DNA from 2 places in the Streptomyces sp. NPDC002577 genome. Region 1 is predicted to be linked to the other one. Evidence: riboswitches for the same ligand, from Rfam matches in the RefSeq annotation. Region 1 holds a riboswitch; the other holds the start of a gene.
What was found. A riboswitch is a leader RNA that binds a small molecule or an ion and turns the genes downstream of it on or off. The one in region 1 is predicted to bind cyclic di-AMP.
Positions count from the first base shown of each region.

Region 2: linked by a shared signal. The riboswitch ahead of ACWD4J_RS19200 (transglycosylase SLT domain-containing protein) and the one ahead of ACWD4J_RS36715 (transglycosylase family protein) in region 1 are both predicted to bind cyclic di-AMP.

Region 1 is NZ_JBSFWK010000048.1:25,147-29,367, forward strand. It holds gene eno (phosphopyruvate hydratase) at 1-542, opposite strand, end outside; gene ACWD4J_RS36715 (transglycosylase family protein) at 810-1,565, opposite strand; cyclic di-AMP (ydaO/yuaA leader) riboswitch at 1,570-1,802, opposite strand; gene ACWD4J_RS36720 (transglycosylase family protein) at 1,974-2,909, opposite strand; gene ACWD4J_RS36725 (cytochrome P450 family protein) at 3,117-4,221, opposite strand, start outside.
Region 2 is NZ_JBSFWK010000013.1:30,104-34,324, forward strand. It holds gene ACWD4J_RS19190 (baeRF2 domain-containing protein) at 1-1,006, opposite strand, end outside; gene ACWD4J_RS19195 (inorganic diphosphatase) at 1,154-1,663, opposite strand; gene ACWD4J_RS19200 (transglycosylase SLT domain-containing protein) at 1,921-2,646, opposite strand; cyclic di-AMP (ydaO/yuaA leader) riboswitch at 2,651-2,823, opposite strand; gene ACWD4J_RS19205 (amino acid transporter) at 3,723-4,221, shown strand, end outside.

The sequences.
Region 1 (4,221 bases):
AGGGCCTCGGAGAAGGACTCCGCGCCGATCGGGGCGATCATGAACTCCTGGATGTCCACGTTGGAGTCGGCGTGCGAGCCGCCGTTCAGGATGTTCATCATCGGCACCGGCAGCAGGTGCGCGTTCGGGCCGCCCAGGTAGCGGAAGAGCGGCAGGTCGGAGGCCTCGGAGGCGGCGTGGGCGACGGCGAGCGAGACGCCGAGGATGGCGTTGGCGCCGAGCGAGGACTTGTCCGGGGTGGCGTCCAGGTCGAACATCGCCTGGTCGATCAGGCGCTGCTCGGTGGCGTCGTACCCGACGAGCTCCGGGCCGATCTGCTCGATGACGGCGAGGACGGCCTTCTCGACGCCCTTGCCGCCGTAGCGGTTGGCGTCTCCGTCGCGGAGCTCGAGGGCCTCGAACGCACCGGTGGACGCACCGGAGGGGACGGCGGCACGACCGGTGCTGCCGTCGTCGAGGCCGACCTCGACCTCGACCGTGGGGTTGCCTCGGGAGTCCAGGATTTCCCGGGCTACGACGACGTCGATGGACGGCACGAGCATCTCCTTCTGGGATGTGACGCTGGAAGTGCGGGGCTGTATGTCTTTGGCCTTGCGACAAGAGCCTATCCGGCTCCGGGGCGACGGCCAGCCGACCGACCGGCCCGTGGACAAACTGAAAGCAAATTGTTTCTGAACGGAACAAAGGCGGGTGGCATCCCGGCGGCTACGGGCACGCAACGGGACGAACCTCGCCCCGGCACGCGGGGGGACACGCGCCGGGGCGAGGGGCTGGAGAGATCTGCGGGAGATCTATGGGAGAGCGGTCCTTCAGCCGAGGTGGAGCTGCTGGCCCGGGTAGATGACGTTGCAGTCCTGGACGACGTCCTTGTTCAGCTCGAACAGCTTCTTCCAGCCGCCCTTGACCTTGCGGCCCTTGGCGATCTTGCTGAGGGTGTCGCCCTTCACGACCTTGTACTCGCCGTCGCCCTTCTTGACCTTCTCGCCGGTCGGGGTCTCGACAGTCGCGGTCGAGCCGCTGCCCTCGGAGCCGGAGGCGGTCTGCTCGTCCGTGCTCTGCGTGGTCTTGCTCGACTCGGTCGCACCCGACTCGGTCGCGCTCTCGCTCGACTTCTGCTGAGTGCTGTCGCTCTGCTGAGCGGTGGCGGAGTCCGTGGTGGTCGCGGTCGAGCCGCCCTCGTACGGGGTGCTGGAGAGGTTCACGCCACAGGTCGGCCAAGCGCCCTTGCCCTGAGCCGCGAGGACCTTCTCGGCGACGGTTATCTGCTGCTCCTTGGTGGCCTTGTCGGCCGTGGCGGCGTACTGCGTACCGCCGTACGCGGCCCACGTGGAGGCCGAGAACTGCAGACCGCCGTAGTAGCCGTTGCCGGTGTTGATGGACCAGTTGCCGCCCGACTCGCACTGGGCGACGGCGTCCCACTCGGTGGCGGTGGCGGCGGAGGCGGAGCCGGCCGCCATCAGCGGGGCGACGATGGCGACACCGGTGACACCGGCGAGCGAAGCGATGCGAGAAGTCCGGTTGAGCACGGACGCGCGGCGGTGCTTGCCCTGGCTGGAACGCAGCATGGAGTGATCCCCTCACCGACGCCTGCGAGGTGAGCTGTCGGGTTCGGGCGGTAGGGGTATCCCGTGCTCCTTGAGAGCTTCGGGAAGAGTTGCCCGGTCGCGGCTTTCGTTGCGCGCGACTTCACCCCAAGCCGGTTCTGGCCGCAGTCAGCCGGCACCATGTGTGCTCAGCTACTCAACGGCCGTTGCCGGCGCAAACCTTGGGTCCCCCGCTCCTGCCTACGGCGCTGAACGCGACGACTGAACCCGCATGGCCGTCGGCAGGATTCGGCGTGACGACCGCGAGTGCCCGCTGTGGCGAGCGGTCACGACCGTAAACATCCGCTGGAGTGGATTTCAAAGACGATCAGGGCTTCTGAGACTCATCTCTCACTCCCGCCAAAACGGACAATTAGCCCTGAACTATCGCTATTTATCGGCCGATTCGAGGCCGAGATCCAGGGTCTGACCGGGGAGGATGAGGTCGGGGTCGGCGCCGACGCTCTTCTTGTTCTCCTGATAGAGAGCAGTCCATCCGCCCTTGATGTCATGGGCGTCGGCGATGGCCCAGAGGTTGTCGCCGGTGCGCACGGTGTACGAATCGTCCTCGCCGCGGCCCGCTTCGGAGCGCGAGGCATGGCGGCCGGAGGGGTCGGAGGAGCGCGTGTCCGTCAGGCCCTCCTGGGCGCTGTCGCCGCGATGCCGGCCCGTTCCCGCGCTTTCGGACGACGACTCGCCAGACTCGGCGGGGTCCGCGGTGGCCGAATCGGAGGACGAACCACCGTCGGCCTTACTAGACTTATCGGACTTGCCCGAATCGCCCCGATTGCTCCCCTTCGATTCGCCGGAGGCTGCCGAGTCAGTGGTGGAGTCGTCGGTCGATTCGTCGGAGGCCGAGTGCTCCGCCGCATCCGAGGAGCCGGACGACGCCTCGGACGACGAACCGGACGCGTCCTTCGACACACCCGTGTCGACGTCCGCCGCGGCCTCACCCTTGGTGAGACCGACGAGCAGGGAGCAGGTCGGCCACGCCTTGGGCCCCTCGTCCGCGAGGACCTTCTCGGCAACGGCTATCTGCTGCGAGCGGCTCGCCTGATCCGCGCTCGGGGCGTAGTCGAGGCCGCCGTGGTTCTCCCAGGTCTCCTGCGTGAGCTGCAGACCGCCGTAGTAGCCGTTGCCCTCGTTCGCGCTCCACGCGCCGCCGCTCTCGCATTCGGCGAGGTGGTCCCAGGTGGTGGTGTCCGCGGCGACGGCGCTGGTGGCGCCGAGCAGCGGGATCGCGATGGCCGATCCGGTCACCCCCGCCGCGACGATGAGGGCCGGAGCCTGGCGGGGGCGACGGTGTCGGCCGTTCCCGGAGAGCATGCGGTTGCCTTTCGCGGTCGGGACTTACCCGGCCGACGGAGCCAACCGGGCAAGATTGGGGTGACTGGGACAGTTGATGCCCGAGTCGACGGTGAACGTAGCGGGAGTCGAACGCCTGTCACAAGTCAATGCAGCGCAGATCACGTGAAAGTCACAAGGTTGACGGTGCGTCAGCTAGAGCTTCCGGAATGCTACTGACGAGTTGGGCTACGGCCGCGGAGTGAAGCGCACCGGCAGCGTTCGCAGCCCCCGCATGATGAGCCCGCCGCGCCACCGCAAATCGGCAGGATCCGCATCGAGTTGCAGGTCAGGAAGGCGCGTCAGCAGCGTGGCGAGAGCCGTCTGGCCCTCCAGCCGGGCGAGCGGCGCGCCCAGGCAATAGTGGATGCCGTGCCCGTATCCGAGGTGCTGGTTGTCGCGCCGGGCCAGGTCGAGGGTGTCGGGTTCGGCGAACCGCTCGGGGTCGCGGTCGGCGGCGGCGAGTACGACGAGGACGGGGTCGCCGGGCTCGATGTGCTGCCCGCCGATCGTGAGCGCCTCGGTGGCGAACCGCCAGGTGGCGAGCTCCACCGGCCCGTCGTAACGGAGGAGTTCCTCGACCCCCGTGGCGAGCAGGTCCGTCTCGCCCGCGGCGAGGGACTTCTGCAGCCGCTCGCGCTGGACGGGGTTGCGCAGCAGCGCGTACGTGCCGTTGCCGATGAGGTTGACGGTCGTCTCGAACCCCGCGAAGAGCAGGATGAACGCCATCGCGGCCGCCTCGTTCTCGGTGAGGTGCTCGCCGTGGTCGGAGGCGCGGATGAGCCCGGAGATGAGGTCGTCGTCGCCGTCCTGGCGCAGGCCTTCGCGCTTGCGGTGGATCAGCTCGGCGAGGTAGCCGCGCATCTTCTTCACGGACCGCGCGACGCCTCCGCGCGGCCCGCCGCCGTGCCGGATCATCATGCCCGCCCAGTCCCGGAAGTCGTCCTGGTCCTCGCGGGGGACGCCGAGCATGTCGCAAATGGCGTAAATGGGGAGGGGAAAGGCGAACTCGTGGATGAGGTCGGCGGTCCCTCTGGCCGCGAACTGGTCGATGAGGCGGTCGGTGAGCTCCTGCACGCGCGGCGCGAACTCGGCCACGCGGCGCGGGGTGAACGCCTTCGACACCAGCCGCCGCAGCCGCGTGTGGTCCGGCGGGTCGATGTTGAGCAGATGCGTCATCAGTTCCGCCTTGCGCTCTCCGGGGATACCCGTCTTGCCCTTCGCGTGCGCGGGCTCGTCGTGGTGCGCCGGGTTCTTCGACAGCCGCTGATCGGCGAGCGCCTGCCGCGCGTCC
Region 2 (4,221 bases), on a different contig from region 1:
GGATCAGGGCGGCGTCAGCCGGTTGCCGCTCGACGGCGGTCACGCCGAAGGACCGCAGGTCACCAGGGGAGAGGGCGATGTGCGTCGGCTCAGGTCCGGTCCACATCCGCGCGGGGGACTCGGTGCGCTCGCCAATGGTGCGCTCGTTGATCAGGAGGGATCTCGCCTGGCCCCGCTGCAGCGCGGCGACGGTGGCCGCCATGCCCTCCGCCGCACTGCTGTACCGGGCGCGGTGCGCCATGAACGTCTCCGCCTGAGCCCTGTCGCGCACCGCCATGCGTCCACGGAACAGCTCCACCAGTTCCTCCTCCAGCAGCGCCCGGCCCTCGCCGCCCTCCCCCGCACCGCCCTCGGCGACGACCACTCGCTCGCTCAAGCGCCGGGGCAGCCGGTGGAGCAGGACGGCGCGCGCCCACACCTCCCCGCACACCACGATCACCTCCGCACCGCCCCGGTCGGCCAGTTCCCCCAGCTCGCCGGCGACCTGTGCGACGCCCCTCTGCCAGTCCACGACGGGGAACCGCCGACGCGAGTGCGTCCCGGGAGTGACCCTGCTGATGGGCCACCTGCCCGTCTCCAGATCGACCTGCAGTTCCTCCTGAAGGCCGCTCTCGCCTCTGTGGTCGACACGGTGCACGACGACAGCCGTGTACGGGATGTCCGGTGCATGCTGAACCGCCAGCGGCATGGCATCGGGCAGTGAGGTGAACTCGGTCAGGTCGCGCACGGGCGGATCGGGCAGCTCCGCCACCAGGGCGAGCCGCCCGTGCGCCGCGAAGACGGCCTGGCCGTGCCGGCCCGGCACGGCCCTGTCGGCCCCGATCACGGCGGCCACGGCAGCGACGGTGGCGGTGTCGGCGCCCTGCGCGGCCAGGTCGTCCCGCACATGGCGTCGCCGCACGTCGTTGGCGGTCTCCGGGTCCTCGACGTCCCGGGACGTGTCCACGTAGGCGCATGCATAGGGACCCGGCCGTGCGTACAGCGGTTCAAGGAAGGACAGCTTCACGGTTGTCTCCTGGCCTCACCTGGCCTCACCCTCTGGCCTGGGGCCGACCGTCCCTGGCCTGGGGTCGACCGCCCCTGTCCTCAGGCCGACCGCGCGAACGCGCGTGGCTTGGCATGACCATGTGGCGACGCCCATTCACGCCTTTGGTCAGCCTGGTCGGCCCGGTCCGGCGGTCTGGCTCTCGGCGGCGCGCCGGCGGGACGCCTCGATCTCGGCGTAGGCCTGGTCGCGGCCTTCCCAGTGGGAACCCTCGACGGACTTGCCGGGTTCCAGGTCCTTGTACACCTCGAAGAAGTGGGTGATCTCCAGCCGGTCGAACTCCGGGACGTCCCCGATGTCCTGGACGGCGGCGTAGCGCGGGTCATGGGCGGGCACGCACAGCACCTTCTGGTCCATGCCCTTGTCGTCGCGCATGACGAACATCGCGATCGCCCTGCACTCGATGGCACAGCCCGGGAACGTCGGGTCCCCGGTGACGACCGGAGCGTCCAAGGGGTCGCCGTCGCTGCCGAGCGTGCCGTCTATGTATCCGTAGTCGGCCGGATATTGCGTGGAGGTGAACAGCATGCGGTCCAGTCGGATCCGCCCGATCGAGTGATCCATCTCGTACTTGTTACGGGACCCCTGCGGGATCTCCACAATCACGTCGAATTCCACGGTGGCCCTCCTTGTCCGCGTCCTCGGCCCGTCCACCGGACCCGGCCGCTCAGGGCACGGGTCCGGGTGGCGGGCCGGGCGTGGTCGCATCACAGGTCGGCCGTTTCCTGCCGTTCGGCTACCCCCTCGGATCGGCCATGAACGGGTTCGGTCCGCGCGTTTTCGCCTGGATTTCTCTGCGCGCGGCCGACGGCCCGTGCGGAATCAATCCGCGATCTTCCGATGGAAACAGGTACGTCGAGCGGAAAGCAGGTACGTCAGTAGGCACCGTTGACGTTGTCCATCGACCCATACCTGGCGGCCGCGTAGTTGCACGCAGCAGTGATGTTGGCGACCGGGTCGAAAATGTCCCACGACGTACCGGAGACGTGATAGGCGCGGAAGGTGGGGTCGATGACCTGGAGGAGGCCCTTGGAGGGGGTTCCCTTTGCGGCGTTGGAGTCCCAGTTGTTGACGGCCTTCGGATTGCCCGAGGACTCGCGCATGATGTTGCGGTGGATTCCGTCGTAGCTGCCGGGAATGCCATGCGCGGCCATGACGTCGAGCGACTGCCTGATCCAGCCGTCCAGGTTGTTGGCGTACGTCTTCCCCGACCCCTGCTTGGGTGTGGCTGACGCGACCGGCGTCCCCGGCTGGGCCTCGACCATCAGCTTGAGGCCGGGACGGATCTTCGTCGGATCGGCGCCGATGACCGCCCGGTTGTCCTCGTACAGCTTCTTCCAGCCGCCCACCACGTGGTGCGAGGCTGCGATCTTGGCAAGCGTGTCACCCGCGACCACGGTGTAGGGGGTCATCTTGCCCGTCGGGGCGGCGACGACGGGCGAGAGCCCCGGTGCGGCGGCGGTCTGCACCGCCGGTGCCGCCTCGGCACTGGTAGCGGCCATCAACGGTGCGGCGAACACGGCACCACCGGCACCCAGGGCGACGAGGCCCCGAGCCAGCGGATTGGTCTTGGGACGACGGTGCATTCCCTTTGCAGGCATGACGAATTCCTCTCCGCCGCCTGCGAGGTGAGCTGTCGGGTTCGGGCTGGAGATGCCCGGCCGCAGTGTGAATGCGACTTCACCCCGAGCCGGTCCGGTTTCCGGATCGGTTCCGGTTTCCGGATCGGCGACTTACCTGGGTTCCCCGCTCCTGCCATACGTGAGTGATCGCGGTTTCCCGGGCGGCGGCAGGATTCGGCGTGACCGACCGGAGTGGCGCGAACGTAAGCGAGAACGCCCGGCCGGAACAAGGGCGGAATTCACAGCGATATCCGTATTTGCGAGTCGAGCCGGTGCCGGACCGGGCTGTCCGTCGGCCCAACTCCCTTTCTCCGCGAGCCGGATGAAGCAAGGAGCCAGACATGCAGAAAACGGGCAGATCATCCCGACGTGAGGCATATCACTGGTGAGGTGGCATTTCTCGCGCCGCAACACGACTCAAAGTACAGAAAGTTGAATGAATAGGACGTGAGTGAACTTTGATGAGGAATAGTGCAAATCGCCCATAACGTCAGCTCCAGCGACTCTCGGCGCGCCGGTCGGGTTCTTTCCCGGACCGATCAGCTGACGCAACCTCAACCTCCTCTACAGAGGCTGGAGGTGGAGGTCCGCAGTACGAGTCGCAGCACGAGTCGCGTGGCTGATGCGATTACGGGGGGCGCCAGCGGCGATCGCGAGGGCAGCCGCCACCGGCGAGCCGCGCAGGCGACCACCGGCATCCTCGCCACGAGTACCTACGCCACCAGGAAGGCGGAAGCGCCGCGCCCCCTGCGCCACCGCCCGCGCCCCGCCTTCGTCGAGGGCAGAGCCATGTACGGCATGACACTGCGTGTTCGACCATGACCCGCGGGAGCGCCCGGCCGCACACTCTCGCACGGCCCGGATCGCGCCGCCTCGTCCCGGTACGTCCGCATGCCGACGAGCCGCGGGCACCGACCGCCCGGTCTTAACGCAAGCTTGACGCGCTCGACCCCCTGCATCCGTGGGCCCGTGCATCACTCTCCGCTTACGCTGATCCCGCCGTCCGAGTGATGGCCGGAATCCCATGCTGAGCCGCACATCAGGAGAGCACTCGAATGGCCACCACCGAACGCCCGCCTGCGAGCCGATTGCGCACGTGGATGCTGGAAGGCCTCTCCGACATGGCCGGACACCAGCAGGGCCCGGACGCCGCCGCGCCGGAGCCCGCCCACAAGGGGCAGCCCTGGTGGCGGGTGATGTGCCTGACCGGCGTGGACTACTTCTCCACCCTCGGCTACCAGCCGGGCATCGCCGCCCTCGCGGCGGGCCTGCTGTCCCCCATCGCGACCATCGTGCTGGTGATCGTCACTCTGGCGGGCGCCCTGCCGGTGTACCGGCGCGTGGCCGACGAGAGCCCGCACGGACAGGGCTCGATCGCGATGCTGGAGCGGCTGCTGACGTTCTGGAAGGGCAAGCTCTTCGTCCTCACCCTGCTCGGGTTCGCCGCGACCGACTTCCTGATCACCATCACCCTGTCGGCGGCCGACGCCTCCACGCACCTGGTGGAGAACCCCCATCTGACCGGCGTACTGCACGACAAGCAGATGCTGATCA